Regions from separate parts of the Buttiauxella sp. JUb87 genome, predicted to be linked through region 2. Evidence: predicted binding sites of a transcription regulator. Region 2 holds the regulator's gene; each other region holds the start of a gene.
The links. The regulator sigma-54, encoded in region 2, starts transcription at its own class of promoters, with help from an activator protein. The targets are predictions, from matches to a motif close to GTTGGCACANNTTTCGCTNT.
Positions count from the first base shown of each region.

Region 1 (10,478 bases), on a different contig from region 2:
TATTTTGAAAGGTTCGCGCAAGCCCGGCGCGGTTTACCAGGTGTGTGCCGCCGAACATTTTGTAGAACAGACGCGAACCCAGTTGCGCCGGATTAACCCAGTCGCCAGGCTGGAATTTCTGCCCGAGGATTTGAATCACGTTGGTGGTTTTATCACGCGTGTTAAACAAGATATTGCCGCCGGAGGCTTTATAAAAACCGGTCAGGCAGTTAAATACCGTGGTTTTTCCCGCGCCATTGGGGCCAATCAGTGCGGTAATCGACCCACGGCGCACCTCAAGATTCACGTCGTTAAGCGCTTTAATACCGCCGAAGTGCATCATCAAATGTTCGACGCTAAGAATCATTTCACTCATGGCGCCACTCCTTTGCGCACCACAAAGCCGCTACGATTGATGCGAATCAGGCCACGTGGCCGCCAAATCATCATCACCACCATTAACATGCCAAACAGCAGCACGCGATATTCAGCAAAACTACGCAGTAGTTCGGGTGTCACGGTCAGCACAAACGCTGCCAGCACCACGCCAATCGTCGACCCCATGCCACCCAAAACCACAATGGCGAGAATTAACGCCGACTCAAAGAAGGTGAACGATGTCGGGTTAACAAAGCCCTGATAAGTGGCGAAGAAGACCCCGGCAATACCCGCGGTGGAAGCACCCAGCGTAAAAGCAGATAGCTTAACCAGCACATGATTCAGCCCCATCGATCGGCAGGCAATTTCATCTTCACGCAACGCTTCCCAGGCGCGGCCAATTGGCATGCGTGTCAGGCGGTGTTTGATGTACAGCACCAGCAAAACCACCAGCACCAGGATGGTGTAGATAAAAATAAACTTCAGGTTGGGGTTATAGGTAAGATGGAAAAACTCATGGAACGGCACTCCGCCTTCTTCTTTGGCGCGCCGTCCAAACTCAAGGCCAAACAGCGTCGGCGGCGGTGCGGAGATCCCGTTCGGGCCGCCGGTAAACGTCAGCCAGTTGTTGAGCACCAGACGGATAATTTCCCCGAATCCCAGCGTCACAATTGCCAGGTAATCACCGTGCATACGCAATACAGGGAAACCAAGAAGCGCACCTGCCGCCGCCGCCATCAGCGCCGAAAGCGGTAACATCGACCAAAAACCCAGCCCGAGGTATTGATACCCCAGCGCCAGGCCATACGCGCCAATGGCGTAAAAGGCGACGTAACCCAGGTCCAACAACCCCGCGAGGCCCACCACAATATTCAGCCCAAGGCCAAGCAGCACGTAAATCAGCCCGAGGATCGCTACTGTCAGTACATATTTGGTCGCCACAAACGGGAAACAAACTGCCAGTGCAATCACCAGCGGAATAATCCAGCGCAGGCGGCTTTTGTATTCCGGTGGGCGCACATACACACCCGAGTTATCCGTTTCAAAGCGGCTCAAAAAACGTATCCCGGCGTGTGTGGTCAAAAAAGCGCTCAATAAAAAACGCCCGACCATCACCACTGCGATAATGACCACCAGCCGCTGCCCTTCGAAATTAAAGCTGTAGCCATCCAGCACCACACCTACTATCGGGCCAAAAACAATCAATGCGACAAGACCGGCGAAAATCGCGTCCAGCACGCAGCGTTTGAGGGAAAAACCTTCATGCATAACCGTTTCTGTTGTCATTTTTTCTCCCTCACACTTTGGCAACGAAAGGTCGGCCAAGCAGCCCCTGAGGACGGAAAATGAGGATCACCACCAGCAATCCAAACGAGAACACATCTTTGTAATCGGAATTCACCATGCCCGAGAACTGCGCCTCGGCAATACCAAGAATTAACCCACCAAGCATCGCGCCAGGCAACGAGCCAATCCCGCCCAGCACTGCCGCCGTGAACGCTTTGATGCCAATAATAAAACCGGCGTAGAAATCAAAAGTACCGTAGTTCATGGTGATCAACACACCCGCTAGCCCCGCCATCGCCGCACCAATCACAAACACCAGCGAGATAATGCGGTCGGTATTAATCCCCAGAATCGAAGCCATTTTGCGGTCTTGCTGAACCGCACGGCACATGCGTCCCAGCCTGGTATTACCAATTATCCAGGTAAGCAGCAACATGCCAGCAAACGAAGCAATCAGGATGAACACTTTGGTATAAGTGATTTGCACAAAACCATCGCCAATATGCAAACGGAGCACGCCATCAAGCATGGTGGGAATGCCCTGCTGGCGCGGCCCCTGGCTGATTTGTGCATAGTTTTGCAGAATCAACGACATGCCAATGGCGGAGATCAGCGGCGCTAAACGCGTCGAGTTGCGCAGCGGTTTATAGGCGATGCGCTCAATGGTCCAGCCATACACACCCGTCACCACAATGGTAAATACCAACGTGCCGAGGATCAGTAACGGGAATGATTGCAGGCCGAAGAACGACAGTAGCGCCAGGCCGATGGCGCACAGATAAGCGGAGATCATATACACTTCGCCGTGCGCGAAGTTAATCATGCCGATAATGCCGTAAACCATGGTGTAGCCAATGGCTATCAACCCGTAGACGGAACCTAGCGTTAAGCCATTAATCAACTGTTGCAGGAAGAATGCGTCCATAGATAGGCAATCTCTTTTAGGGCGGCGGACAAACTTCTTTTGTAGGTCGGGTAAGCGAAGCGTCACCCGACACTTTCACCTGCAATCACAGGCGTAAATGGTGGATGACGCTACCGCTTATCCCCCCGACAAACCCCAATAGCGTATTGTTGTCCAGCGAACCTTATTGGACTTCTTTGTATTTGCCTTTGTCGTCCCATTCATAAACGACATAGTCCGACACCTTCAGGTCGCCTTTGCTATCCCAGGCTTTTTTGCCCATCACAGTATCCACCGGATTAGCTTTCAGCCAGGCGCTGGCTTTAGCCGAGTCGGTGCCACCAGTGGCTTTAAATGCCGCAGCGATAGCCTGCACAGAGGCGTAGGAATAGAGGGTGTAGCCTTCTGGCTCAAATTTGTTAGCGCGGAATTTATCGATAACCGCTTTGCCGTCAGCAATTAAACGCGGATCTTTGCCGAAGGTCATATAGATGCCGTTGGTGTATTGCGGTCCGCCTGCCGCGGTAACCATCTCTTCGTTGACGATACAGTCGCCGGAGAAGAATTTGGCCTGCACGCCCTGCTCACGCATCTGGCGTACCAGTGGCCCCGCTTCCGGATGGCAACCGCCGAAGAACACCACGTCAGGTTTTTGTGCACTGATTTTGGTCACCAGCGCATTAAAGTCTTTTTCGCCGCGCGACAACCCTTCGTACATCACATCGTTGACGCCGCGTTTCGCCAGCGCTGCTTTGGTGGCATCCGCCAGCCCCTGCCCGTAGGTATCTTTGTCATGAATGATCACCACACGCTTGGCTTTAAGCTTGTCGATAATAAAATCGCTGGCGACCTGCCCTTGCTGGTCATCACGCCCACACATGCGGAACAGATCATTCATGTTTCGTTCAGTGATAATTGGGTTAGTCGACCCAGGGGTGATAGTCAGAATACCGGCGTCGTTATACACCTCTGAGGCCGGTACGGTAGATGAAGAACAAAAATGCCCGACCACAGCATTCACTTTATCCTGATCCACCAGACGGTTAGCAACTGACACTGCCTGTTTTGGTTCACAAGCATCATCACCCTGCACCAGCTTGATTTTTTCGCCGTTGATGCCACCGGCGGCGTTAATATCTTCCGCGGCTTGCGTCGCGCCATGCCAGTACTGATCACCATAAGTCGCGTTCGGCCCGGTAAATGGCCCAGCAACACCAATCACAATATCGGCGTGGGCGGAAAACGCCGTCACCAGACAACCAGCCAACACAAGAGAAAGAGGACTTCTGATAAATTTCAGCGACATTTGTATGTTCCTTAGCAAATCAGCAAAGAGGTTTATGCAAAACGGTGTAAGAGCCATTTTCAAAAGCAAAAACGCGAACAAAATACAAACTGCTTTTCCCTGTGATTAATCACGGCCTTGAACATTAAGCAAAATGGTTGCCAGAATTGTTAACCAAATGTCAATGTTTCGACATATGTCAGTATAGAGTGCGCTGGTAAGGCGCTCGGCACAACGCGATGAAATTACAGCGGGGATCACATCTGCTTAACAATAAAGCAAATAAGTGATGAACGAAGCGGCTTTGCACCAATAAAGAACTTACATAATGAAGGGATGCTGTTAGTTCAACCCAGACCAGGACAATTCGTGTTAAAACTCAACAAGTTGACTATAAAAAGAGCAAACAAAAAAGTTTTGCGCGAACCCTTTGACATGCCACGAGCTAATCGTTAATATGCGCCCCGTTAACCGATTCCTCTGTAGTTCAGTCGGTAGAACGGCGGACTGTTAATCCGTATGTCACTGGTTCGAGTCCAGTCAGAGGAGCCAAATTCGAAAGCCCGCTTAAGGAAACTTAAGCGGGCTTTTATGTTTTTACTTTTCGCGTCTCGAATTCCCGCGCCTGCCCTTATCCCAGTATTTAAAACTACCCGGTTTTTCCGGATACCATGCTAATCGGCACCGGCATCCCGGAACGGCGGGTTAACGCGGCACTCACCATGACGGCATCCACACCGTAACCTTCAGTCATATTGCGCAGTGCTGGGGTGATAGGCAGTGGGACTTTATTGTCAGATTCAAACTCCGCACGGTTGCGGGACAATGGCTCATGCACTTCCAGCCAACGCCGCCCGTCTGGCTCGACGGTTGCTTTCACCGGCTGGTCAATAAACTGCACGCGCGTCCCCACCGGCACGTTATCGAACAAATATTTTATGTCGTCTTTACGCAGACGGATGCACCCCTGGCTGACGCGCAGGCCAATACCAAAGTTGGCGTTAGTGCCGTGGATAGCGTACAGCTTGCCGATGTAAATCGCGTAAAGCCCCATCGGGTTTTCCTCACCTGGTGGCACGTAGGCTGGCAAGGTTTTACCCTCTTTCGCGTACTCGCGCCGGGTATTCGCCGTTGGTGTCCAGCCCGGAGCTTCTTGCTTACGCTCCACCCTCGTCACCCAGTTACGCGGCGTTTCGCGCCCAGCCTGGCCAATACCAATAGGTAGGATTTCTACCGTGTTGCTCTCCGGTGGGTAGTAGTAAAGCCGCATTTCGGCGACGTTAATCACAATGCCCTGGCGTACGGTGTCCGGCAAAATCACCTGCTGTGGAATGATCAACTGGATACCCGCTTTTGGCAGGAACGGATCGACACCTGGGTTGGCTTCCAGCATATTGCTGAAACCTTGCCCGTACTGCGCGGCATAATACTCCAGCGGCTGGGTATTCCCTTGCGGAACGCTAATGGTTAACGGCGCACCGACCAGGCGGCTACCCTCGGGTGGTAGCGGATAGCTGACTGCCAGAGCGCTACTGCTAACGGAGGCAAGCACCAGAGCCAGCCAGGATAATCGAATCATCATTTCCCTGTTCTCAAACATGATATAGATAAGCTAAATATAACCCTCCGTTGAGTTTTTTGTGAGGAAAGTCTTACAAAATAATAAGCGGGAGTCAGTCGGAAAATTTGGGCAGTGAGATGGTAAAACGAGTTGAAACCGCATCTGAAGCCACGCTAATTTTACCCTGGTGGACGGTAATAATAGATTTTACAATGGCCAGGCCAATCCCACTGCCCTCACTTTTTCTTTGCCTTGACGGGTCAACGCGATAAAAGCGATCAAACAATCGGTTGAGATGCTCTTCAGGTATAGGTGTTCCTGGGTTTTCAATAATCAGGTCAACCCATCTTTCGCGTTCATTAATATGCGCGGTGACGGTCATGTTGCCGGGAGTATAGCGAATCGCATTGGAGACAAGATTATTAATCACCCGGCGCAGCATCAGTGGGTCACCTTTGACTCTGGAAGCATCGCCGTTAATAGCAAGGCGGACGCCGCGCTCCTCAGCCCAGGCATCAAAAAACTCGAAGACTTTGCTGGTTTCATCCCTGAGGTCGAGCGTCACTTGTTCAGGAATGAGTTGGTTATTATCCGCCTGAGCCAGGAAGAGCATGTCGCTGGTCATCTTCGCCATGCGATTATATTCTTCGAGGTTAGAGTAAAGAACCTCTTTCAACTCATCATTACTTCTTGATTGGCTTAATAAAATTTCCGTCTGCGTCACCAGGTTGGTAATCGGCGTGCGTATTTCATGGGCGATGTCCGCAGAAAAATTAGCCTGGCGGATAAACACATCTTCTATCCGTTCAAGCATATGATTAAAAGAAATAACCAGTTGTTCAAGCTCAATCGGCACCCGGTCTGGCTCCAGTCTGACATCTAAGTTCTCAGAAGAAATGTCTTTTATTTTCATGCTGACATTTCTTAATGGCTGGTGCCCTTTATAAACTGCAAATAAAACAATGAGAACAATCAAAACACTGATTGCCAGGGCAATATAAATAAGGTCCACCTTTAGCGTATCAATGTAATGCTGGTGGTAGTCAAAGGACATTGCCGTCAATAAAATATAAGGCGCCTCATGGGTATTTTCAGATGTTTTAATGGGTGTTTCTATAATTCGGTAAATGGTGTTTTTATTCGCCATAGTAGAGTGTTTTTCATTTTCACTCATTTTCCCGGACCACAATAGTACCTTTCCTGCACCCGGATATTGTGAGGGAAGAATAGCACTCAGGTCGGCACCTTTAGACGAATGATAAAGAATATTATTATTCCCGTCACGAAGCAAAGCCGTAATATTCTGGTAACTGGTCAGGATGTCACTGAGCTTTTCTATTTTCTGCGCTTCACTTTTTTTCGGTTCTTTGATGATATTTTCCAGCACTGAACTGATTTGTTTCAGATCATAAACATCCCGCTCAGAAAAATGTTGTTCTACTGAATTTATCATCACCCAGGTAAAGATCAGAAAAGCGAGAATAGTCGAAAGACTAATAAATAAGGTCAACCTGACTGCCAGAGATAAAGGTCGACGTTTCGCGCTAATCTTCATCAGGCACCTCAAGAACATACCCGACACCGCGAACGGTCTGGATTAATTTAGGTTCAAAATCGTTATCAATTTTGGCGCGTAACCGCTTCACCGCAACATCAATGGCATTGGTATCACTGTCAAAATTCATGTCCCAAACCTGGGAGGCGATAAGAGAGCGCGGCAAGACTTCGCCCTGGTGGCGCAGAAAGAACTCCAGTAGTGTGAATTCTTTGCTGGTCAGCGTGATACGGCTTGCGCCACGGGTCACTTTCCTGGAAACCAAAAAAAGTGTCAGGTCGGCCACCTGAAACTGGCTTTCGGCGATTACTGTCGAGCCACGGCGTAACAGCGTCCTGACGCGAGCCAACAACTCTGCAAAAGCAAAAGGTTTTACCAGGTAGTCATCCGCGCCCAGCTCAAGACCTTTCACACGATGCTCAATGGTGCCTAAGGCGCTAAGCAGCAGGACCGGCATCCCTTTCTTCGCGGCCCGCAGCATGCGGACGATTTCCCAGCCATTCACGTCAGGAAGCATGATATCCAGTACCACCAGGTCGTAATCACCGGTCATCGCCAGATGGTAACCCGTCAAACCATTGTCTGCGAGATCAACGACGAAACCGGCCTCTTTCAAACCTTTGCACAGATATTCACCGGTTTTGGCCTCATCTTCGACGACTAATATTTTCACAACCTCTCCTCCCTTTCAGTGTGGTGGTGCCATTCTAGTGGGCAACAGGGCGAGATCAATGAGATAAGCGCAAAATGACAGCTTTGTCATTATCCTGTCACTCACCCAACAGAGTCGCTCCCGTAAAGTGTCTGCAGAATTTATCAGCCTGATGTAACCGGCTTGCAGGGACGAGAAGTGACATGTTCAAACTTAAGCTTTTAACACTGAGTACGTTATTCATTCTGACAGGGTGTATTTCGCTGGCACCCGATTATCAGCGCCCTGAAACGCCAGTCCCGCAGCGTTTCTCACTCTCGAAAAATGCACTGGTTCCGGCAACGGCCGGTTATCAGGACACCGGCTGGCGTAACTTCTTTGCCGATCCGCAGGCCATCAGGCTTATCGATACCGCACTGCAAAACAACCGAGATCTGCGGATGGCGGCGTTAAAAGTTCAGGAAGCCCGTGCGCAATACAATGTCACGGACGCCGACAGATACCCGCAGCTCAACGCCTCGGCAGAAACTACCTACAGTGGCGGGTTAAAAAGTGACAGTTCCACTGACCAAAAATATGAAGCAGGTATGGCCCTTAGCTTTGAACTGGATTTCTTCGGCAAACTGAAAAACATGAGTGATGCCGACCGGCAAAAATTCTTTGCAAGTGAGGAAGCACAGCGGGCAGTGCATATTCTGCTGATTTCTAATGTTTCGCAGAGCTATTTCAACCAGCGACTGGCGGCTGAGCAATTGAATATTGCCCGAGAAACACTCCAGAATTACCAGCAATCTTATGCCTTTGTGGAAAAACAGCTTATCACCGGCAGTACTAACTTACTGGCGTTAGAACAATCTCGTGGCTTGATTGAAAGTACCCGTGCAGAAATCGCCAAAAGAGAAGGTGAACTGGCACAAGCGAACAATGCACTGCAACTGGTACTGGGAACTTATACCGCTCAACCTGATGACCAAATCCACAGCGACAAAGATATTAATCCGGTACAGCTTCCGCCGAATTTATCTTCTGAGATCTTGCTGCAAAGGCCCGATATTCTGGAAGCCGAACATCTGTTAAAAGCCTCCGATGCCGATATTGGTGCCGCCAGGGCCGCATTCTTCCCTTCTATTTCATTGACGGGTGGGGTTTCAGGCAGCAGTACCGAGCTTTCAAGCCTGTTTAATCCTGCCAGTGGGATGTGGAATTTCGTCCCGAAAATTGAAATTCCTATTTTCAATGCCGGGCGTAATAGTGCCAACCTTGAACTGGCAAAAATTCGCCAGCAGCAGTCTGTTGTCAATTACGAGCAAAAAATTCAGACCGCTTTTAAAGAAGTTGCTGATGCTCTTGCGCTGCGTGAAACCATCAGCCAACAAATTACGGCACAGCAACGTTATCTTGCCTCACTGCAAATCACGCTACAACGTGCCAAAGGGTTATATTCCAGCGGTGCCGTGAGTTATATCGAGGTACTCGATGCAGAGCGTTCACTATTTTCAACACAGCAATCATTACTCGACCTGAGATATTCTCAACAAGTTAATGAAATCACCTTGTTTACGGCTCTGGGTGGCGGCTGGACTCAATAATTATTTTCGTTTTGATATCAGAGGAATCATTAATATGCGTTCAATTAAAATTGCTTTATTTGGCATTTTCTCAGTTGCTATGGTTGCCGGAGTTCAGGCAGCAGAATCGCCCCAAAGCGATGCGGTTGCCACCCTTACCGCCGCACAACAGCAAGTGATTACGGCCAAGGGTGTCATCAAAGATATTGATACTAAAAACAAGAAAATTACGATTGCACATGAGGCTATTCCGGCAGTCAGTTGGCCAGCAATGACCATGCGATTTACCTTCAGCGAATTAGACGCCAATATTAAATCACTGAAAGCTGGGAATAATGTAAATTTTAGTTTTATTCAGCAAGGTAATACTTCTCTGCTTCAGGAAATTAAGGCTAATTAGTGAGGTTCACTTCAAAATGGTGGATGACGCTATCGCTTATCCACCCTACAAATCCCGCTTGCCATTTTATTTATCAGGAAGAAATATGGCTTCTTTAAAAATAAAAAATACTGCGCTTATTATCAGCAGTCTGATCGTCGGAGGGATAATATCCGTTGCTGCTTACCGCTATTTTGCTTCTGTCCCTAAAATGGCCACGCAATCGACCGAGCGTAAGGTGCTTTTTTGGTATGACCCAATGAAACCCGATACCAGGTTTGATAAGCCCGGGAAGTCGCCCTTTATGGATATGGATCTGGTGCCGAAATATGCCGATGAAGGTAGCAGCGAAAATAATCAGGGCATTCGTATCAATCCGGCACAAGTGCAAAATCTGGGGCTGAAAACTGAAAAAGTCCAAATGGGGCGCTTGACCTATTCCCAGACGATTCCCGCCAATGTCAGTTTTAACGAATACCAGTTTGTTATTGTACAAGCGCGTTCAGAGGGGTTTATTGAAAAAGTTTATCCGCTGACGATTGGCGATAAAGTAAAAAAAGGCACCCCGCTGGTGGATATTACGATCCCTGAATGGGTCGAGGCGCAGAGCGAATATCTATTACTGTCTGAAACCGGTGGCTCCGCGACACAACTCAAAGGTGTGCTCGAACGTCTTCGTCTGGCGGGGATGTCTGAAGAAGATATTCAGCGCTTACGCAGCACGCGTTCTATTCAGACCCGCTTCACGATTAAAGCGCCGATTGATGGCGTGATCACCGCGTTTGATCTGAGAACCGGGATGAACATTTCAAAAGATAAAGTGGTTGCCCAGATTCAGGGCATGGACCCGGTGTGGATTAGCGCCGCCGTCCCCGAATCTATCGTGTATCTGCTCAAAGAGTCCTCCCAGTTTGAGATTTCTGTCCCGGC
Region 1 covers NZ_SNVY01000001.1:1,116,943-1,127,420, forward strand. The annotation lists gene EC843_RS05340 (ATP-binding cassette domain-containing protein) at 1-355, opposite strand, end outside; gene livM (high-affinity branched-chain amino acid ABC transporter permease LivM) at 352-1,644, opposite strand; gene EC843_RS05350 (branched-chain amino acid ABC transporter permease LivH) at 1,655-2,569, opposite strand; gene EC843_RS05355 (branched-chain amino acid ABC transporter substrate-binding protein) at 2,733-3,854, opposite strand; tRNA gene EC843_RS05360 (tRNA-Asn) at 4,310-4,385, shown strand; gene ldtA (L,D-transpeptidase) at 4,483-5,412, opposite strand; gene EC843_RS05370 (Cu(+)/Ag(+) sensor histidine kinase) at 5,507-6,949, opposite strand; gene EC843_RS05375 (copper/silver response regulator transcription factor) at 6,939-7,622, opposite strand; gene EC843_RS05380 (efflux transporter outer membrane subunit) at 7,805-9,190, shown strand; gene cusF (cation efflux system protein CusF) at 9,225-9,569, shown strand; gene EC843_RS05390 (efflux RND transporter periplasmic adaptor subunit) at 9,655-10,478, shown strand, end outside.
Region 1: a site for sigma-54 is predicted at 3,980-3,999, ahead of EC843_RS05355 (branched-chain amino acid ABC transporter substrate-binding protein). Genes of this name have one in related genera too.

Region 2 (10,478 bases):
GAGTAACCATGAAGCGTCACTTGCCACCTGTTATGGCCCGGTGAGCACGCGCGTGATGGAGCGGGCAGAAAACGTGCGCCTGCTTATTTTAGATGTTGACGGTGTCATGTCTGATGGCCTGATTTACATGGGTAATAGCGGCGAAGAGCTGAAAGCATTCAACGTGCGTGACGGTTACGGAATTCGCTGCGTGCTGACTTCCGACATCGAAGTCGCGATTATTACCGGCCGCAAAGCAAAGCTACTTGAAGACCGATGCGCAACACTCGGGATTACCCATCTCTATCAAGGGCAATCTGACAAGCTTTTGGCTTTTCACGATCTATTAGATAAGCTCGCCATCCCCGCGGAACATGTTGCTTACGTTGGTGATGATTTAATCGACTGGCCAGTGATGGCAAAAGTGGGTTTGAGTGTGGCGGTTTCCGACGCTCATCCTTTACTGATTCCTCGTGCCGACTACGTTACACGTATTGCTGGCGGACGTGGGGCGGTTCGCGAAGTCTGTGATCTTCTGTTACTGGCACAAGGAAAGCTTGATGAGGCCAAAGGGCTATCTATATGAGTAAGACCAGACGTTGGGTTATCATCCTGCTTTCATTGCTGGCATTAGTGTTGATTGGCTTAAATCTGGTCGATAAAGACCCCGTTGCTACACCGACGGTAAACAGCAACGAGCCAACCTATCAAAGTGAACATTCCACGACGCTCGCCTACAGTCCTGAAGGGGCTCTGAATTATCGGCTGGTTTCGGAACACGTTGAATATTTTTCTGAGACTGCTATTTCGTGGTTTACCAACCCGGTGATGACGCAGTATGACGAAAACAAAGTGGCAACCTGGTCTTTACGAGCGGATCGCGCCAAACTTACTAACGATCGGATGCTGTATTTGTATGGGAATGTGGTGCTGACGGCTCTGACGCCGGATTCTCAGCTACGCAAAATTACCACGGACAATGCGCAGGTTAATTTAGTCACTCAGGATGTTGCCTCTGATGACCAGGTAACCTTGTATGGAACCAGCTTTAACTCCACCGGCCTCAAAATGCGTGGAAATTTACGCAGCAAAAATGCCGAGCTGATTGAAAAGGTTAGAACATCCTATGAAATCCAAAATAAACAAACTCAGCCGTAATTTAGTACTAACCAGTACGCTTTTAGCCGCTAGTTTTTCGGCATTTGCGTTGACCGGTGATACCGATCAGCCGATTCACATTGAATCTGACCAACAGTCGCTGGATATGCAGGGCAACGTCGTCACCTTCACTGGCAATGTGATCGTGACACAAGGCAGTATCAAAATTAACGCCGACAAAGTGGTTGTGACTCGTCCTGGCGGCGAAGAAGGCAAAGAAGTCATTGATGGTTATGGTAATCCAGCCACGTTCTATCAGATGCAAGATAGCGGTAAACCCGTTAGCGGCCACTCAGCGACCATGCACTATGAGTTGCAAAACGACTTTGTAGTTCTGACCGGTAATGCTTATCTCGAGCAGGTCGACAGCAATATCAAAGGCGACAAAATTACTTATCTGGTGAAAGAACAGAAGATGCAGGCCTTTAGCGAAAAAGGTAAACGTGTCACCACCGTTCTGGTCCCTTCTCAACTGCAGAAAAAAGACGGCCAGGCTCCGGCACCAGCCCCTGCGCAGAAAAAGAGTAACTAATTCGTTATGGCTACTTTAATTGCAAAAAATCTCGCCAAAGCCTACAAAGGCCGCCGCGTCGTTGAAGATGTCAGCCTGGCTGTTAAGTCGGGTGAAATTGTCGGGTTACTTGGCCCAAACGGTGCCGGGAAAACCACCACCTTTTACATGGTGGTTGGCATTGTGCCGCGTGACGCCGGCAACATTATTATTGATGATGAAGACATCAGCCTTCTGCCACTTCATGCTCGTGCTCGTCGAGGTATCGGCTACTTACCGCAAGAAGCGTCTATTTTCCGCCGTTTAAGTGTGTTCGATAACTTAATGGCTGTGCTGCAAATCCGTGACGATCTTTCTGTTGAGCAGCGTGATGACCGCGCTAATGAGCTGATGGAAGAATTCCACATCGAACATTTGCGTAATAACCTCGGGCAGTCATTGTCTGGTGGCGAGCGTCGTCGTGTCGAAATTGCCCGAGCATTAGCCGCAAATCCAAAATTTATTCTTCTGGATGAACCTTTTGCTGGTGTTGACCCAATATCCGTCATCGACATCAAGCGAATCATTGAGCATCTGCGCGACAGTGGGCTCGGGGTGTTGATTACTGACCATAACGTACGCGAAACGCTGGCTGTTTGTGAACGTGCCTACATCGTAAGCCAGGGCCATTTAATCGCCCATGGCACTCCAGCCGAAATCCTGGAAGACGAGCATGTTAAGCGCGTGTATCTGGGCGAAGAGTTCAGACTCTGATAGGGTAGTAAAAATTATAATATTTATACTCAAAATAATTCGAGTTGCAGGTAGGCGACAAGGGAGTTCATCCCCAGGAGCTTACTTGAGTAAGTGACTGGGGTGAAGAAGTGCAGTCAACACCCCTGCAGCTCGAAGTATGACGAGTATAACCTGAGGAAGCTCGCTCTGAATATGAAGCAAGGTTTGCAATTACGGCTTAGCCAACAACTTGCTATGACTCCCCAGTTACAGCAGGCAATTCGTCTGTTGCAACTTTCGACGTTAGAGCTACAGCAAGAACTTCAGCAAGCACTGGAAAGTAACCCACTGCTTGAGCAAACCGATCTGCATGAAGAAGTTGAAACTCAGGAAGTACGTGAAAACGAAGCGTTAGATACCCGTGAGGCGCTTGAGCAAAAAGAAATGCCTGACGAGTTACCGCTGGATACCAGTTGGGACGAAATCTACACCGCAGGCACTCCATCAGGAACCGGAAGCGATTATATCGACGACGAATTGCCGGTTTATCAGGGGGAAACGACCCAGTCTCTTCAGGATTATCTGATGTGGCAGGTTGATCTCACCCCGTTTTCAGATACTGACACAGCAATTGCGACCTCTATTGTCGATGCCGTTGACGAAATGGGTTATCTCACAGTTTCTCTGGAAGAAATTCTGGAAAGCATGGGTGATGACGAAATCACCCTCGACGAAGTGGAAGCCGTACTCAAACGCGTTCAACGCTTCGATCCTGTGGGTGTTGCCGCACGTGATCTACGCGATTGCCTGCTCATACAGCTTTCACAGTTCGCTCGCGAAACGCCATGGTTAACCGAAGCCAGCTTGATTGTCAGCGATCACCTGGATCTGCTCGCTAACCATGACTTCCGCAGCCTGATGCGCGTCACCCGTCTGAAAGAAGAGGTGCTGAAAGAGGCAATGTGCCTGATTCAGTCTCTTGACCCACGCCCAGGGCAATCCATTCAGACCGGTGAACCGGAATATGTCATACCGGATGTTCTGGTGAAAAAAACGCAAGGTCACTGGACTGTAGAACTCAATGCCGACAGCCTCCCTCGTCTGAAAATAAACCAGCAGTATGCTGCAATGGGCACCAGTGCCCGCAATGACAGCGACTCGCAATTTATTCGCAGTAATCTGCAAGAAGCAAAGTGGCTGATTAAGAGCCTGGAAAGCCGGAACGACACGCTGCTGCGCGTCAGTCGCTGTATCGTTGAACAGCAACAAGGCTTTTTTGAACACGGCGAAGAGCACATGAAACCGATGGTGCTTGCTGATATCGCTCAGGTCGTAGAAATGCATGAATCGACCATTTCCCGAGTGACCACGCAAAAATATTTACATAGCCCACGCGGCATTTTTGAATTGAAGTATTTCTTCTCAAGCCACGTTAATACCGAAGGTGGAGGTGAAGCCTCCTCGACGGCAATTCGTGCATTAGTGAAGAAATTAATTGCTGCGGAAAACCCTGCGAAACCACTGAGTGATAGCAAGTTAACGACTATGCTATCGGATCAGGGGATCATGGTGGCACGCCGCACTGTTGCGAAGTACCGAGAGTCTTTATCCATACCACCGTCAAATCAGCGTAAACAGTTGGTTTGACTTAACCGATAAGGAAGACACTATGCAGCTCAACATTACAGGACATAACGTCGAAATCACTGACGCACTGCGCGAATTTGTGAGTACGAAGTTTGCCAAACTGGAGCAGTACTTCGATAGAATTAACCAAGTCTATATTGTGTTAAAAGTGGAAAAAGTCACGCATATTGCCGATTCAACGCTTCATGTAAATGGTGGTGAAATTCATGCCAGCGCGGAAGGGCAGGATATGTATGCGGCGATTGACGGTCTGATTGATAAACTGGCTCGCCAGTTAACCAAACATAAAGATAAACTAAAACAACACTGATAATCCGGGCAACTGTATAAGCAGTTACCCAAAATAATTCGAGTTGCAGAAAGGCGGCTACACAGTGAATCCCCATGAGCTTACTCTGGTAAGTGACTGGGGTGAGCGAGGAAGCCAACGCATATGCAACTTGAAGTATGAAGGGTAAAGACGGCTCGTTGCGTGGAGTAACGAGCCGTTAGCATAACAGGGTGCTTAGGTGAACTTATGATGAACAACGATTCTGCTCTACAACTTAGTCAAGTCCTGAACAAGGAATGTACCCGTACCAACGTACATTGCCAGAGTAAAAAGCGTGCACTGGAAATCATCAGTGAACTGGCAGCAAAACAGCTAGGCCTGCCACCACAAGTGGTATTTGAGGCTGTATTGACGCGCGAACGCATGGGCAGTACCGGTATCGGAAATGGCATCGCCATTCCCCATGGGAAACTGGAAGAAGATACGACTCGTGCCGTTGGGGTGTTTATTAAACTGGAAACCCCTATCGCTTTTGACGCCATCGATAACCAACCGGTTGACCTGATGTTTGCGCTGCTTGTTCCTGCGGATCAAACAAAAACGCACTTACATACTTTGTCTCTGGTAGCAAAACGTCTGGCTGACAAAACGATTTGCCGCCGCCTGCGTTCTGCACAGAGCGATGAAGAGCTTTATCAGATCATTACCGAAACAGAACAAGGTAGTGAAAGTGAATAATCTGGCTGCGGTCACGGGTATGCCGCAGCAAGAAAAGTTGGGGGAGTGAAAACATGGTGCTGATGATTGTCAGCGGCCGCTCTGGTTCAGGGAAGTCTGTAGCCTTGCGTGCACTAGAAGATATGGGATTCTACTGTGTAGATAACCTACCAGTGGTGCTATTACCTGATCTTGCTAAAACCCTCGCAGAACGCCAAATTTCTGCGGCAGTCAGCATCGACGTGCGTAACATGCCGGAAAATCCGGAGATCTTTGAACAGGCAATGACCAGTCTGCCTGACTCATTCTCACCACAATTGTTGTTCCTTGATGCCGATCGCAACACGCTGATTCGTCGTTATAGTGACACGCGCCGCTTGCACCCGCTTTCCAGTAAAAATCTCTCGCTGGAAAGTGCGATAGATGAAGAAAGTGACTTGCTGGAGCCATTGAAATCCAGAGCCGATCTGATCATCGACACCTCTGAGATGTCGGTGCATGAGCTCGCGGAAATGCTGCGTACCCGTTTGCTTGGTAAACGTGAACGTGAGCTGACAATGGTGTTCGAGTCCTTTGGCTTTAAACATGGTATTCCGATTGATGCGGATTACGTGTTCGATGTGCGCTTCCTGCCAAACCCGCACTGGGACCCGAAGCTGCGCCCGATGACCGGTCTGGACAGACCTGTTGCTGCGTTCCTCGACCGTCATACCGAAGTCCACAATTTTATCTACCAGACGCGTAGCTATCTTGAGCTATGGTTACCTATGCTGGAAACCAATAACCGCAGCTATCTAACTGTGGCGATTGGCTGTACCGGCGGTAAACACCGTTCAGTTTATATCGCTGAACAGTTGGCAGATTATTTCCGTTCACGCGGCAAGAACGTGCAATCCCGTCACCGCACGCTGGAAAAACGTAAAACATGACCGTAAAACAGACCGTTGAGATAACCAACAAACTGGGCATGCACGCACGCCCAGCGATGAAGCTGTTCGAACTGGTACAAAGCTTTGACGCCGAAGTGATGCTGCGCAACGAGGCTGGCACGGAAGCTGAAGCCAATAGCGTCATTGCATTGCTGATGCTGGATTCTGCTAAAGGGGGTCACATTGAAATTGAAGTCACTGGCCCCGAAGAAGAACAGGCATTGAACGCCGTTATCGCGCTATTCAATGCCGGTTTTGACGAAGACTAATTAACTCACTTCAACTCATGCTGCGCCATAAACGATTCGCCACCTAGCTGGCGCATCTGGCGCAAAATCCATTGCTGACGCTGGTGTACATAACCGGAAGGAGCATTCGCTTTAAAGCGGATGGGATTAGGGAGAACGGCTGCGAGAAGTGCTGCTTCTGATGCCGTAAGGCGGCTGGCAGGTTTATGGAAATAGCGCTGCGAGGCGGCTTCCACACCAAAAACCCCATCACCAAACTCCGCGATATTCAGGTAAACCGCCAGGATGCGGCGTTTAGTCCAGACCACTTCCATGCCAAGGGTCAATCCCGCTTCCAGGCCTTTGCGCAGATAACTACGACCATCCCACAGGAATAGGTTTTTCGCCGTTTGCTGAGAGAGTGTGGATGCACCACGAACGCGATTTTCATTTCGCTCATTATGTGCAATAGCTTTTTCAATTGCCGTTACATCAAACCCCCAGTGATCAGGGAATTTCTGGTCTTCTGCCGCAATCACCGCCAGCCCCATCCACGGCGAGATCTCGTCCATGCTCACCCAATCCGAGTGCGCAACATAACTAAAATCACCGCTGAACCAGGCACTAAACTGCCGCTCGACCATCACTGCTGAAAACGGCACCGGCATAAAACTAAACAGGATTATCCCGGCCAGCCAAATTCCCGCCAGTGCCAGTAGACCACGCAACAGCCAGCGCTTGAAAAAGCTCAAGAGCGCGATACGCCCTTTCTTCATGCAGTCATATCCACGACACGGGCCACCAGCTTTTCGATACCCATTGCGGCTTCATCGATACGGGTCGCCAGCATATAAGCAGGCGTGGTCACCACTTTGTGTTCTTCATCAACCACAATATCGTCAACCGGGCACGGAACATGTTCGGCCCCCATTTCTTCAACGACTTCTGCCGTGTCGATATCTGTACCGATAGTCAAACGCACCGGCACATCAAGAATTTTTGGTAACATCACTGGGGCAATACAAATAAAGCCGAGTGGTTTACCCTGGGCATGGCAATCACGAGCCAGACGGCGTAGATCGCTATCAATCTGGCAGTCGCTCCCATGGCTTGCAAAATTACATAAGTTTTTCGCCGCGCCAAAACCGCCAGGCACAATAAGCGCATCCAGTTGACTGGCATCGGCCTGCGCTAATGGCGCTACCGCACCACGAGTAATTCGCGCCGCTTCAGCCAGCACATTACGATGCTCAATAGACTTATTATTAGTCAGGTGATTAATAACATCTGCTTGAGGTTTATCGGGTGCAAAACATACCGCTTCAGCACCTGACCGAGCGATAGCCAGCAGGGTAATCACAGCTTCCTGAATCTCACTTCCGTCGTAGACCCCACACCCACTGAGCACCACACCAATCTTCTTCATTCAGCCATTCCTTTTCATCATGCAAATTTCATCATCAGTTATGATGATTTGATCGCTATGCTTCACACATTTTACTGTTTCATGTAACAAACTATTTAAGATTTGCTATCTTAATGCCTGAGCAGCACACAAGATTATCGGCTGCGCCATTTGGATAAAGACTTATAACTCAACGGCGCAACCTGACTTTTCCCTGGTGTTGGCGCAGAATTCGCGCACCCCGGTTTATCCGGGGTCATTTTTTGGGAGCGTTTGCCACCCAGGCTTTCAGAACATCAACATCGTGTTGCCATTCTTGTTTCAACTCTTCAATCCACTCACCGACGTTTTCTGACCATGCAGGTAAGTCCGGCGATTGAATTTGCTGAGCAACTTGCTGCAAGTGACGTAGCCCAACAGACCCTGCGGCTCCTTTAATCTTATGACCTTCTTCCACGACCCCTTTCTGGTCGCGAGCAGTCATATTGGAGTCCAGTACACTCAGATAGCCCGGCATCATTTTTTCAAACATCGCCAGCCCATCAGTAATCAGTTTTGGTCCGACGAGGTCCATATACTGCTCAAGCATTGGAATATCGAGCAATGCTTGCTGCTTTTCACTATTAACTTGAGGCACTTGAGACTCCTTCTTAGACTCTGACTGTTGGTTGTCCCAGAATTTTTGGATCATCGCCATTAACGCCGGAACAGAGAGGGGTTTGCTCAGCACATCATCCATGCCAGCATCCAGGTACTCTTTTTTATCTTTCAATACGTTAGCAGTCAATGCCACCAGCGGTGGTAAATCTTCACGCGCATAATGCGTGGTCAGTTGCCGGGAAATATCCAGCCCCGTCATATCAGGTAACTGGATGTCCAACAGCACCAGGTCATATTCCCCTGGGGTGAATTTTTCTAGCGCTTCTTTACCGGTCATCGCGACATCGACGCTATTGCCGAGCTTCTCAAGCACCGAACGGGCAACAATCACGTTGAGTTCAATATCTTCAACCAATAAGACGTGCAATGCCGGCAGCGGCATTTCATCGTCTTCAAGGGTATCTTCAACTTCATCCGCAACACGCGGTGCCTGCACGGTCAGGGTAAACAACGAACCTTCACCGGGCTTGCTGCTAACGGTAATATCACCACCCATACTCTTCGCCAGACGGCGCGATACCGCCAGGCCAATTCCCGTACCGGTAGCCGGTTTGCCGCCATGACTGTCTTTCACCTGATAATACATGGCGAAGATTTTGTCCTGTTCGTCTTGAGGAATGCCAATGCCGGAATCCTGAACTTCGAAGCGCAAGGTGTTTTCTTCTTCATAACACACGCGCACAGCAACCAGTCCTCCTTTTGGCGTGAACTTAACGGCGTTACTGATCAGATTCCAAAGGATTTGGCGCAGACGTGTTCCATCGGTCACCACTTTATGCGGCAGTGGTAACGTAGAGTTCATTTCCAGCTTCAGCCCTTTTTGCTGTGCTTGCAAACCGGAAAGATTCTCTAAATCAGCCAGAAAACCAGTGAAATCAATCGGCTGGTTATCAAGCTGAACTTTGCGACGTTCAAGCTTATCCATATCAATGATATCGTTGAAAATATTACCGAGTGTTATTGCCGATACATGAATGGTTTTGAGGTAATTGGTTTGTTCAGGATTCAGATCGGTATCGAGCAAGATACGGCTCAAACCGACGATCCCATTTAGCGGTGTACGCAGTTCATGGCTGATGGTTGAAATGAAGGTGGTTTTATCGCGACTGGCGCGTTCAAGTGCATCCTGGTAACGCTTGCGCTCGGTAATATCGCGGCCAAAGCCCATCAAACCGTGACGCTTACCCACGCGGTCGTAATACGGCACTTTGCGAATTTCAAAGCAGGCTTTGCGCCCATCGGGGTAATCCAGCCACTGTTCATAGGTGAGCGAAACGTTATGGCGGAACACTTTTTCATCCGTTTCGATAACCTTTTGGGCTGCTTCTGGCGAGTAGACCTCTTCTGGCTTCAGTCTGATCAGTTGCTTCTCACTTTTGCCCGTCAACAACTCCATGGCACGGTTACAGCCTGAAAATTCTTTATCTTCATTACGATAGAAAACCAGATCCGGGGAAGCATCGAGGAATGAGCGTAAAAACGACGATTGCTGCTCAAGCTGAATTTGCGTCTCTTCACGCTCCTGCATCTCAACTTTGAGTTGCTCAAGCATAGTTTGACGCTCATCTTCTGCTTTCACGCGAACGGCAATTTCCTGATTTAATTGCGCAATATTGTCTTTAAGCTGCACATTAAGTTTCAGGTCTCTTTCGCGCATCTCTTCAAGTTTCTGCACCAGTTTTGACAGCCTTTGGCGAGACTCTTCGAGTTGTTCAACCACCACAGAAAGGAAATAGACAGCCCAGGGAGTAATTAGCAGTCCAAAAAAGATAGAGCGGACGACATCAATGCTTTCAACCTGGCCACGTAACAACATCGTCACGGCCATTTGCACCACAATAGCCAACACCACCAGGGCGGAAGCCAACAATAATGAGAAGCGCACTAATCCGAGCTTCACCATCAAATCAACGTAATATTGTGCCAGTAACCGGATTTGCTTCATGGAACGTTTCCCTCGCCTTCAATCAGCTAAATATACCGCACGCTTAGTGATTACGACAGAATTGCTGGGGTCCATGGCGAACCCAATGCCGAGCCTTGTGTTCCATGCTCCGTCAAATACTTATCGATTGCCCCCATTCCAGTCCATCGGTTCTCACACCACAGCGGTGCCAGCAGGGTCGGACGGCGGGCATTGGCAGATATGCGATGATAAACAATATCGAACGGCGTATGGCGAATCATCTCACCTGCGGTAGTCGCATACTCTTCCAGTTCGATGCCTTGCAGTCGTCCTGCCTGCCAACTTTTCGCCATC
Region 2 covers NZ_SNVY01000002.1:769,408-779,885, forward strand. The annotation lists gene kdsC (3-deoxy-manno-octulosonate-8-phosphatase KdsC) at 1-565, shown strand, start outside; gene lptC (LPS export ABC transporter periplasmic protein LptC) at 562-1,137, shown strand; gene lptA (lipopolysaccharide ABC transporter substrate-binding protein LptA) at 1,106-1,669, shown strand; gene lptB (LPS export ABC transporter ATP-binding protein) at 1,676-2,401, shown strand; gene rpoN (RNA polymerase factor sigma-54) at 2,576-4,009, shown strand; gene hpf (ribosome hibernation promoting factor) at 4,032-4,319, shown strand; gene ptsN (PTS IIA-like nitrogen regulatory protein PtsN) at 4,527-5,018, shown strand; gene rapZ (RNase adapter RapZ) at 5,072-5,926, shown strand; gene npr (PTS phosphocarrier protein NPr) at 5,923-6,195, shown strand; gene mtgA (monofunctional biosynthetic peptidoglycan transglycosylase) at 6,201-6,929, opposite strand; gene elbB (isoprenoid biosynthesis glyoxalase ElbB) at 6,926-7,579, opposite strand; gene arcB (aerobic respiration two-component sensor histidine kinase ArcB) at 7,815-10,163, opposite strand; gene EC843_RS11815 (TIGR01212 family radical SAM protein) at 10,214-10,478, opposite strand, start outside.

Region 3 (10,478 bases), 550 kb from region 2:
GCGGTCTTTGCGGTTGCCGCGCAAAACGATGCTGATGGAATCTATCGAGAAATAGTGATGAATTTCGTTGGCGATTTCGCTGATCAGTTCATCGAGATCGAGCTTCGACAAGACCGCGTTGGTCACCGCTACCAGGATTCGGTAGTCATCACGTTCGCGGCACAGTTGTTGGTAATCGTGGCTGGAATCGAGCCGCGACTGGATTTGTTCTGCCACCAGCCCAACCACTTGCGCCAGCGTATGCAGGCGATTAAGTTCTTTGTCGGTCCAGGGGGCGTCGTTATTACGAATAAACTCGCAGCCGCCAAAGATTTTACCTTCAGCCGCCAAAGGCAGCAGGCAATAGCGACTAAATGGCGCATACAGCTCAAGGTTCATCACCTGCGGCCAGGTGTCGTTAAATTCTTCTTCGGTACAAATCAGCGCTTCCGGGCGCGACAGTACACGCCGCACGGGCCCATTAGCCAGCACCATTTCATCTTCGTAATGCAGTTCTTTGCCATGTATATCCAGGCCATAAAAGGCCACACGCTGATGCAACGGATGGTAAAGCAGAATATTCACTCTGTCCGCCAGTGCGCCCTGCTTTGCCATTTGTGTCAGGCAGTGGGCAAGCGCCGGGAGATCAGGTTGCTGCAACAGGGTGCGCGTTATATCAAATAAACCCTGCTGCCCGAGATCGCTCATCGGTGTGTATGGCATTTTGCTTATCCAATTGGTAGTGCGGAGGCGGAGGCGGTGGCGGTGGATGACGCTGGCGCTTATCCACCCTACGAAATCAAACGCCGGCGATTTGTATTATGAAACCGCTCAAGTGTAGCCAGGACGGCACTCGGCATTCCTGGCTTAGGTCAACAAATCCGTGGTAGCGGCTCTGAATGTGGCAAATCGAGTGTCCGTTTTACGCCATAAAGACCGGCGACTCGCACGCCTTTGCGCTCGACGACATCACCGATAATAGCGGCATCTTGCCCCAATGGATGTGCTTGTAAAGCCGCGAGAACACTTTCTGCGGCGTCCCTCGCAACCGCAATCACCAGTTTGCCTTCATTAGCAAAATTCAACGCATCAAGGCCAAGTAATTCACACACACCACGTACCGCAGGGTTCAGAGGTAACTGGCTTTCGGTGATTTCCATGCCGCATCCGCTTGAGGCAGCAAACTCATGCAGCACAGCATTTACGCCACCGCGCGTCGCATCACGCAGCGCTTTCACACCCGCAATATTCAACAAGGGCGCGATTAACGGAGTCAACACCGCGCAGTCACTCATCAACGCACCTTCTAAACCCAACGATTCCCGCAAGTTAAGGATAGTCGCTCCGTGGTCGCCCAGTGTTCCGCTAACGATTAACACATCGCCTGCGCTAATGTGTTGTGCGCCCCAGCTCAGCCCGGCAGGAATGGCACCGATGCCCGCAGTGTTAATAAACAGCTTGTCTGCCGCGCCGCGCTGCACGACTTTGGTGTCACCAGTTACCACTGCGATACCCGCCGCTTTGGCGGTTGCCGCCATACTGGTGACCACGCGTTCCAGGGTTTCAATCGGCAAACCTTCTTCAAGGATAAACCCGCACGATAACCAGCGCGGGGTCGCGCCGCTGACGGCAACGTCATTCGCGGTTCCGCAAATGGCTAACTTGCCGATATCACCGCCGGGGAAAAACAATGGGTCGATAACGTAGCTGTCGGTCGAAAAGGCTAAGCGGTCGCCGCTGGCGGTTAACTCAGCGAGCGGTAATCGCGCCTGGTCTTCTTGTTCTGCCAGCCATGGGTTATCAAACGCCTGCATAAACAAGTCGGCGATCAACTGTTGCATTGCCTGGCCGCCACTGCCATGGGCGAGTTCAATAGTTTTCATGATTTTTTACCTGTGTCGGACGGCTATGTCGGATGACGCTAACGCTTATCCGACCTACATTGGACTCGTTTTTGTAGGTTGGATAAGCGTTAGCGTCATCCAACGAAAAGATTTTATGCTTCGCACTCCTGACCGCGATACTGATACCACGCGGCACATGCGCCTTCGGATGACACCATCAACGCGCCAAAGGCATTTTGCGGGTTGCAGGTTTTGCCAAACATTGGGCACTGGTGCGGTTTGCAACGCCCGGTGAGCACATCACCACAACGGGCGAGCGGGTCGTCGTAAACCTGCTGCGGTGCGGGTTTGAAATGGTCTTCGGCATCAAACTGGCGATAACCTTCTGTCAGTTGCACACCAGAATCACTGATAGTGCCAAGCCCGCGCCATTCGGCATCACCGCGCACAGTAAATACTTCGGCAATCGCCTGCTGCGCAAGGTTATTACCCGCATCCGGCACCACACGTTTGTATTGGTTTTCCACTTTGCTGTGCTGATGAATTTTCTGCTCCACTAGCATCACCACGCCTTGCAGCAAGTCGAGCGGTTCAAAACCGGCAACCACCAGCGGGCGATGATGTTGAGTGGCAATAAAGTCATAGGCTTCTGTGCCTATGACCATGCTGACATGGCCTGGTGCCAGGAAAGCATCAATGCCGTTGTCGGGCTGCTCCAGCAGACTGCGCAGTGTAGGAATCAGCGTTATATGCTGGCAGAAAAAGTAAAAATTGTTGATGCCCTGCGTTTTGGCTTGTTGCAGGGTGATAGCCGTGGTCGGCATAGTGGTTTCAAAACCGAGGCCGAAGAACACCACTTTACGCTCCGGGTTCTGGCTCGCCATCGCCAGGGCGTCCATTGGCGAATACACCACGCGCACATCTGCACCACGAGCTTTGGCCTGCATCAGTGAGCCATTTTTGCCCGGCACGCGCATAGCGTCGCCAAAGGTACAAAAAATCACTTCGGGATGGCTGGCGATTTCGATACATGCGTCAATACGGCCCATCGGTAACACGCAAACCGGGCAACCCGGCCCGTGGATAAACTCAATGTTTTCCGGCAGCAGTTGATCGAGGCCAAACTTAAAGATGGCGTGAGTATGCCCACCGCACACTTCCATAATGCGCAGCGGGCGTTGTGCTGTGTAGGCCAGCTTAGGCGCACGCTCACGCAGTACGTCTATCAACTGCATGACTTTTTCTGGCGCGCGGTATTCATCAACAAAATGCATCATCCGCGTTCTTCCCCAAACAACAGGCCGCCGACATCGGGTTCCACTTCAAACATGTTTTGCAGCGCATCGAGCGTGTCACGAGCTTCGGCTTCATCAATAATCGCCATCGCAAAACCGACATGCACCAGCACCCACTGGCCGATTTGGGCGTCGCCCACCAGCATCAGGTTGACATCACGCTTGATGCCGCAGACGTCGACTTTGGCGCTGCCATCCGGCAAGCGTTCGACGATTTGACCCGGAATGCCTATGCACATCGCTGCGTCTCCAGCCAGTTCAGCCATTCGTCCATACCTTCACCGCTCGTTGCAGAAACCAGCAGGATTTCAATATTCGGGTTCACCTGGCGAGCGTAGTCGAGGCACTTCTCAACATCGAACTGCAAATATGGCAACAGGTCGATTTTGTTGAGTAGCATTAATGAAGAGGCGGCAAACATATGCGGGTATTTCAGCGGTTTGTCTTCGCCTTCGGTCACCGAAAGCACCGCCACTTTATGGCGTTCGCCCAAATCAAAACTCGCCGGACACACCAGGTTGCCGACGTTTTCGATAAACAGAATGCCGTTGCGCTCAAGCGGCAGGCGTTGCATGGCGTCGCGGATCATCTGCGCATCAAGGTGGCAGCCTTTACCGGTGTTCACCTGAATCGCTGGCGTGCCGGTGGCGCGAATGCGTTCGGCATCGTTTACGGTTTGCTGGTCGCCTTCAATCACCGCGCAAGGTACACGGCCAATCAGGCGTTTCAGACTTTCCGTCAACAGTGTTGTTTTACCGGAGCCGGGGCTGGAAACCAGGTTCAGCACCAGTTGCTGCTGTTTCGCGAACTGTTCGCGGTTATAGATGGCGAGCTGGTTATTTTTATCCAGCACGTTGAGTTCGATTTCCAGCATCCGGCGTTGAGTCATGCCTGGCGCGTGAGTGCCTGCGGCACCATGGCCATAATGCAGGTCGCCTTGTTCATCGGTGGTGGGGGCAAATTTAACTCCAGTGATTGGCGTTAAAGCCCGTGCGGCTGGCGCGAAAGGTGCGCTACGGAATCCAGAATGCGGGTTGCGCTCGTCGCCTTCTATATACAGGTTGCCTTCAGCGCAACCACAAGTACTACACATGATTCGTCTCCTCTACTTCCAGACGCTTAATCTGCACGCCATCATCGGCAACGATGCGTAAATTGCTGCCCTCGCACAACGGACAACGCCGGACTAGCTGGGTTAACAAGGTGATGTGCTGCTGGCAGTCATAGCACCAGCATTCCGCTTCTTGCTGATGGATATGAAGCTGGCAACCTTCAGCGAGGGTGTCGCGGCACACCAGTTCGAAACAGAACTCCAGCGCGCTTTGTTCAACGCAGGAGAAAGCACCCACTTCCAGCCAGACGGCGGTGACACGTGTCGCGCCGTGTTGGCGGGCTTGAGCTTCGATGAGTTCCAGTGCGCGTTGGCAGAGAGTGATTTCGTGCATGTTGCCTCCGGGGTATCTGGGGGGAGGTAATGCAAGGATGATGCCAGGGTTTATATCCATTTCTCTGACAGACCGAATTTATTCCGTTCACTGAAAGTTTACCGACCCCTGAACTTACCGAAACGGTGAACGTCAAAAGCCGAACCGGTTTTGACCTTGAGTCCCGGTATAAATTGCCCCAGCGTTACCCATAAGTCAGGGCTGAGCTGCCGGGAGCAGCGAAAGAGAGCGATCGCCGGGAGCGAGTCGCGAACGACCCTGAACGTTGGGGATAAGCTGGGGTTTACCGCGCAGCGGCAATTTAATCACCGGGCGCCGGGGTTGCCAGGGGGCTGGCGTGAGCCACCTGGCACGTTCACCGTTCGCAGATATATGAAGGACCTGAGATCTCCCGGGTGAACGGAACACCACCTTACTCAGCATAAACAATGCTGACATTCCCCCGTCAAACATGTCGAAATGACATGTCAATCCTGTGGTTACTCACTCGCAATTAATACAAAAATCAATAATTTCAAAAAGATACAATGTTGGCACGAAACGTGCTCTGTAGACGCAACAGCAAAAACAGAGTGATTTAATAATGAACATTTGGGAACTGAGCGAAAAAGCCGAATACATTGCCGACAAGCACCAACGCTTGCTCACGCAGTGGCAACATTACTGCAATAGCTTGATTCAGGGCATCACCCTTTCTAAGGCCAAACTGCATCACGCCGTGGGATGCAACCCTGATGATTCACTGCGCTTCTTCTTATTTGACCATTTCGTCATTCACGTCCGCCTGGCAGAAGGCTTCAACAGCCACACCATCGAGTACTACGTCGAGAAGCGTAACGGCGAAGACAGAGTGTTGATTGCTAAAGCAATCCTTGATGACGAAGGCCGTATCGATAGCACCATCAGCAACCGTAGTCGCGACGATGTGCTCGAGCATTACCTCGAAAAAATCCATCCGGTATACGAAAGCCTGTACAGCGCAGTTCACAGCGACACGCCTGTGTCGATGGGCCAACTGCAACAAAGCTCTCAGGCTTGATAGTCATACGGGGTGTCGAAAACTGTCGAAACGGCAGCCGTCGGCACTATTTCGTCAAAAATGATGAAAATGATGAAAATGATGAATCGCTTTATAATCGCCGACTCCAAACTCTGCATGGGTTGCCATACCTGCGAGGCGGCTTGCTCTGAAACGCACCGCCTGCACGGCCTGCAATCCATGCCACGCCTGAAAGTGATGCGTGACGCGAATGATTCCGCGCCGCAAATGTGCCATCACTGTGAAGATGCGCCTTGTGCTGGCGTCTGTCCGGTAAATGCCATTAAACGCGTTGATGGCGCAGTACAGCTTAATGAAAGCCTGTGCGTCAGTTGCAAACTGTGCGCTATCGCCTGCCCATTCGGTTCTATCGAATTCTCCGGCAGCCGCCCCATTCATATCCCGGCTAATGCCAACAGCCCGAAAGCGCCTCCTGCACCGCCAGCCCCTGCGCGTGTCAGCACGCTTATCGACTGGGCGCCGGGCATCCGCGCTATCGCCGTGAAATGCGACTTGTGCAGTTTCGACGAAGACGGCCCGGCGTGCGTGCGCACCTGCCCAACTAAAGCGCTGCGTGTGGTAGATAACAATGACATTGCCAAATCCAGCAAACGCAAACGTGAATTGACCCTGAGCACCACGCTTGGCGATCTCACCCTGTTTACCCAGCCTGAGGTAAAAAAATGAGTGCATTTATCCTGATTCATTGGGCACTAATGGGATTTGTGCTGAGCGCAGTGCTGGCAGGAATCACGGCATTTAATAAACCGCTGAGCGGTTTTATCGCCGGGATTGGCGGAGCTATCAGTTCGGTGCTGGTGCTGATTGCCGGTTTCGATGCCTTAACCGGCTTTAGCGGTATGGCACAAGTCTGGCAACTGCATTTACAGCTCAACGCCTTTAACGGCATCTGGCTGGTGACGTTGGGTCTGCCAGGTCTGTTTATCTCGCTGTTTAATATCGACTGGCATCGCCATCAGGCAGTCAAAGCCAATGGCTTGCTGGTGAACCTGGTGATGGCGGCGGCGGTTGCGGCACTGGTGGCTGATAACCTCGGCATGTTAGTGGTGCTGGCAGAAATCGTCGCACTCAGCGGCTACTTCCTGACGGGCTGCCAGAAATCCGGGCAGCTGTGGTTTGCGCTGGGCCGCCTCGGCACCGTGCTACTGGCCATCGCTTGTTGGATGCTGTGGAAACAGTACGGCACGCTGAGCTACGCCGAACTGCATTTGTTGACCAATGGCGCGCCAATCAGCTCCGTCGTCTGGTTGCTGGGTCTGGTTGGTTTTGGCCTGCTGGCAGGCATTATCCCGCTGCACGGCTGGGTGCCTCAGGCACACGCCAATGCGTCTGCTCCTGCTGCGGCGCTGTTTTCTGCAGTGGTGCTGAAAATTGGTTTGTTCGGCATTATGAGTTTCTCACTGATCAGCAACGTGATTCCGCTGTGGTGGGGCATTCTGGTGGTGGTTCTGGGGATGATTACAGCGTTTATCGGCGGCCTGTACGCGCTGATGGAACACAATATCAACCGCCTGCTGGCTTACCACTCGCTGGAAAACATCGGCATTATTCTGCTCGGCCTCGGCGTTGGCCTGATGGGTCTGGCATTAAACGAATCCACGCTGGTTGCGCTGGGCATGATTGGTGGCTTGTATCACCTGTTCAACCATAGCGTATTCAAAACCACCTTGTTCCTCGGCGCAGGCGCTGTCTGGTTCCGCACCGGCCATCGCGACATCGAAAAACTGGGCGGGATTGGCAAGCGTATGCCGCTGATTTCCATCGCCATGCTGATTGGCCTGATGGCGATGGCTGCTCTGCCTCCGCTGAACGGTTTTGCTGGCGAATGGGTGATTTATCAGTCGTTCTTCCACCTCGGCACCTTGCCGCTGTTTATCGCTCGCTTCTTAGGCCCGTTGCTGGCTGTAGGCCTGGCGATTACTGGCGCGCTGGCGGTGATGTGTATGGCGAAAGTGTATGGCGTTACCTTCCTGGGCGCACCGCGCACACCGGAAGCTGAAAACGCCACATCTGCACCGTTCTTGATGAACCTGAGTGTGGCTGCACTGGCCGCCTGTTGTGTGATTGCCGGTGTTGCTGCGCCATGGCTGATTCCGCTGTTGCAGAACGCCATTCCACTGCCGCTGCAAACGGCTAACACCACCGTTTCACAACCGATGATCACCCTGTTGCTGATTGCCAGCCCACTACTGCCATTGATTTTGATGGTGATTTTCCGTGGCGACCGCCTGCCAAACCGCTCACGCGGCACGGCCTGGGTCTGCGGTTACGACCACGAACAAGCGATGGTGATTACTGCGGGTGGTTTTGCTCAACCAGTGAAAGCGGCATTCGCGCCACTGCTGAAACTTCGCAAAACCCTGAACCCGGTGAAATGGGTGCCTGGCTGGCAGTGCGATTGCTTAGCCGGTACGTTCCGTCGCCTGGCGATGATTGAGCTGGCGGTGTTGCTGGTTGCGGTTTGCGCTTAAGGAGCCTGAGATGAATACCATTTTCTTTTCGTTGATTCAGGCGCTGGTTTTGTTTGCCGTTGCGCCGCTGTTGTCTGGCATTACCCGCGTCACTCGCGCCCGCATGCACAACCGCCGCGGGCCTGGCGTGATGCAGGAATATCGTGACCTGTTCAAGTTATTCAGCCGCCAGAGCGTGGCCCCGGCCGCGTCAGGCTGGGTGTTCCGCCTGATGCCGTTTGTGATGGTTGGCGTCATGCTGACGATTGCCACCGCGCTGCCGGTCGTCACCCTCTATTCACCGCTGCCGTCGTTGGGCGATTTGATCACCCTTATCTACCTGTTCGCCATCGCCCGTTTCTTCTTCGCGATTGCAGGTCTGGATACCGGTAGCCCGTTTACCGGTATCGGTGCCAGCCGTGAAGCGATGCTCGGCGTCTTGGTTGAGCCAATCCTGATTCTGGGATTGTGGGTTGCCGCACAAGTCGCTGGCAGCACCCACATCAGCAATATCGCTTCCACCATTTACCACTGGCCAACTGCGCAGAGTTTAACGCTGATTCTGGCATTCGCCGCTTGTGCCTTCGCCACGTTTATCGAAATGGGCAAACTGCCATTTGACCTCGCAGAAGCCGAGCAAGAGTTGCAGGAAGGCCCATTGACCGAATACAGCGGTGCGGGTTTTGCGGTGCTGAAATGGGGTATTTCCCTCAAGCAATTGGTGGTGCTGCAAATGTTCGTTGGCGTGTTCCTGCCGTGGGGCCAGATGAGCGAATTTAGCTGGGGCGGTCTCGTCATCGCGCTGGTTCTGGCGGCAGTTAAGCTGGTGCTTGGCGTGCTGATTATCGCGCTGTTCGAAAACAGCATGGCGCGTTTACGCATGCTGGAAACTTCGCGCATTACCTGGGCCGGTTTTGGCTTTGCCTTTTTAGCCTTCGTCTCCTTGCTGGCGGCGTGATTTAAGAGAATTTATCTATGTCTGAAGAAAAGATTGGCCAACACTATCTCGCCGCTTTGCATAAGCAATTTCCTCATGCGGTGATCGACGAAGCGTGGCAGACCAAAGACCAAATCACCGTCAACGTGAAGCTCAACATGCTGCCAGAAGTGGTGGAATGGCTTTACTACCAACAGGGCGGCTGGTTATCCGTATTGTTCGGTAACGATGAGCGCCAGTTGTGCGGCAACTATGCGGTTTATTACGTGCTTTCAATGGAAACTGGCGTGAAATGCTGGATTACCGTGCGTGTAGAAGTCGATGCCGACAAGCCTGAATTCCCGTCCGTCACGCCGCGTGTGCCAGCGGCGGTGTGGGGCGAGCGTGAAGTGCGTGATATGTACGGCCTGCAACCTGTTGGCCTGCCAGATGAGCGCCGTTTAGTGCTGCCCGATGATTGGCCAGACGATTTGTATCCGCTGCGCAAAGACAGCATGGATTACCGTCAGCGCCCTGCCCCAACCAGCGATCAGGAAACCTATCAGTTCATCAATGAGCTGGGCAGCAAGAAAAACAACGTGGTGCCAATTGGCCCTCTGCACGTTACCAGCGATGAACCGGGCCACTTCCGCCTGTTCGTTGATGGCGAAAACATCATTGATGCCGATTACCGCCTGTTCTATGTTCACCGTGGCATGGAAAAACTGGCTGAAACCCGCATGGGCTACAACGAAGTCACCTTCTTGTCTGACCGCGTTTGTGGCATCTGTGGCTTCGCCCACAGCACCGCGTACACCACGTCTGTCGAGAATGCGATGGGTATCGTGGTGCCAGAACGCGCCCAGATGATCCGTGCGATTTTGCTGGAAGTTGAACGCCTGCACAGCCACCTGCTGAACCTCGGCCTGGCTTGCCACTTTGTCGGCTTCGACTCCGGCTTTATGCAGTTCTTCCGCGTGCGTGAGATGTCGATGAAAATGGCGGAAATCCTCACCGGTGCACGTAAGACTTACGGCCTGAACCTGATCGGCGGGATTCGTCGCGATCTGTTGAAAGACGACATGATCCAGACACGCCAGCTCGCACAGCAAATGCGCCGCGAAGTGAAAGACCTGGTCGATATTCTGATGAGCACGCCAAACATCGAACAGCGTACCGTTGGTATTGGCCGTCTTGACCCGCAAATCGCTCGTGATTTCAGTAACGTCGGTCCAATGGTTCGCGCCAGCGGTCATGCCCGTGACACTCGCGCCGATCACCCGTTTGTCGGTTACGGTTTGCTGCCAATGGAAGTCCACAGCGAAACCGGCTGCGACGTTCTGTCGCGCCTGAAAGTACGCATCAACGAAGTGTATACCGCGCTGAACATGATTGATTTCGGCCTGGATAACTTGCCTGGCGGCCCGCTGGCGGTAGACGGTTTCACCTATATTCCAAACCGTTTTGCACTGGGCTTCTCTGAAGCGCC
Region 3 covers NZ_SNVY01000002.1:219,477-229,954, forward strand. The annotation lists gene flhA (formate hydrogenlyase transcriptional activator FlhA) at 1-702, opposite strand, end outside; gene hypE (hydrogenase expression/formation protein HypE) at 852-1,862, opposite strand; gene hypD (hydrogenase formation protein HypD) at 1,976-3,097, opposite strand; gene EC843_RS09390 (HypC/HybG/HupF family hydrogenase formation chaperone) at 3,097-3,357, opposite strand; gene hypB (hydrogenase nickel incorporation protein HypB) at 3,348-4,211, opposite strand; gene hypA (hydrogenase maturation nickel metallochaperone HypA) at 4,204-4,563, opposite strand; gene hycA (formate hydrogenlyase regulator HycA) at 5,147-5,602, shown strand; gene EC843_RS09410 (4Fe-4S dicluster domain-containing protein) at 5,684-6,289, shown strand; gene hycC (formate hydrogenlyase subunit 3) at 6,286-8,094, shown strand; gene EC843_RS09420 (respiratory chain complex I subunit 1 family protein) at 8,105-9,031, shown strand; gene EC843_RS09425 (hydrogenase large subunit) at 9,049-10,478, shown strand, end outside.
Region 3: a site for sigma-54 is predicted at 5,093-5,112, ahead of hycA (formate hydrogenlyase regulator HycA). Genes of this name have one in related genera too.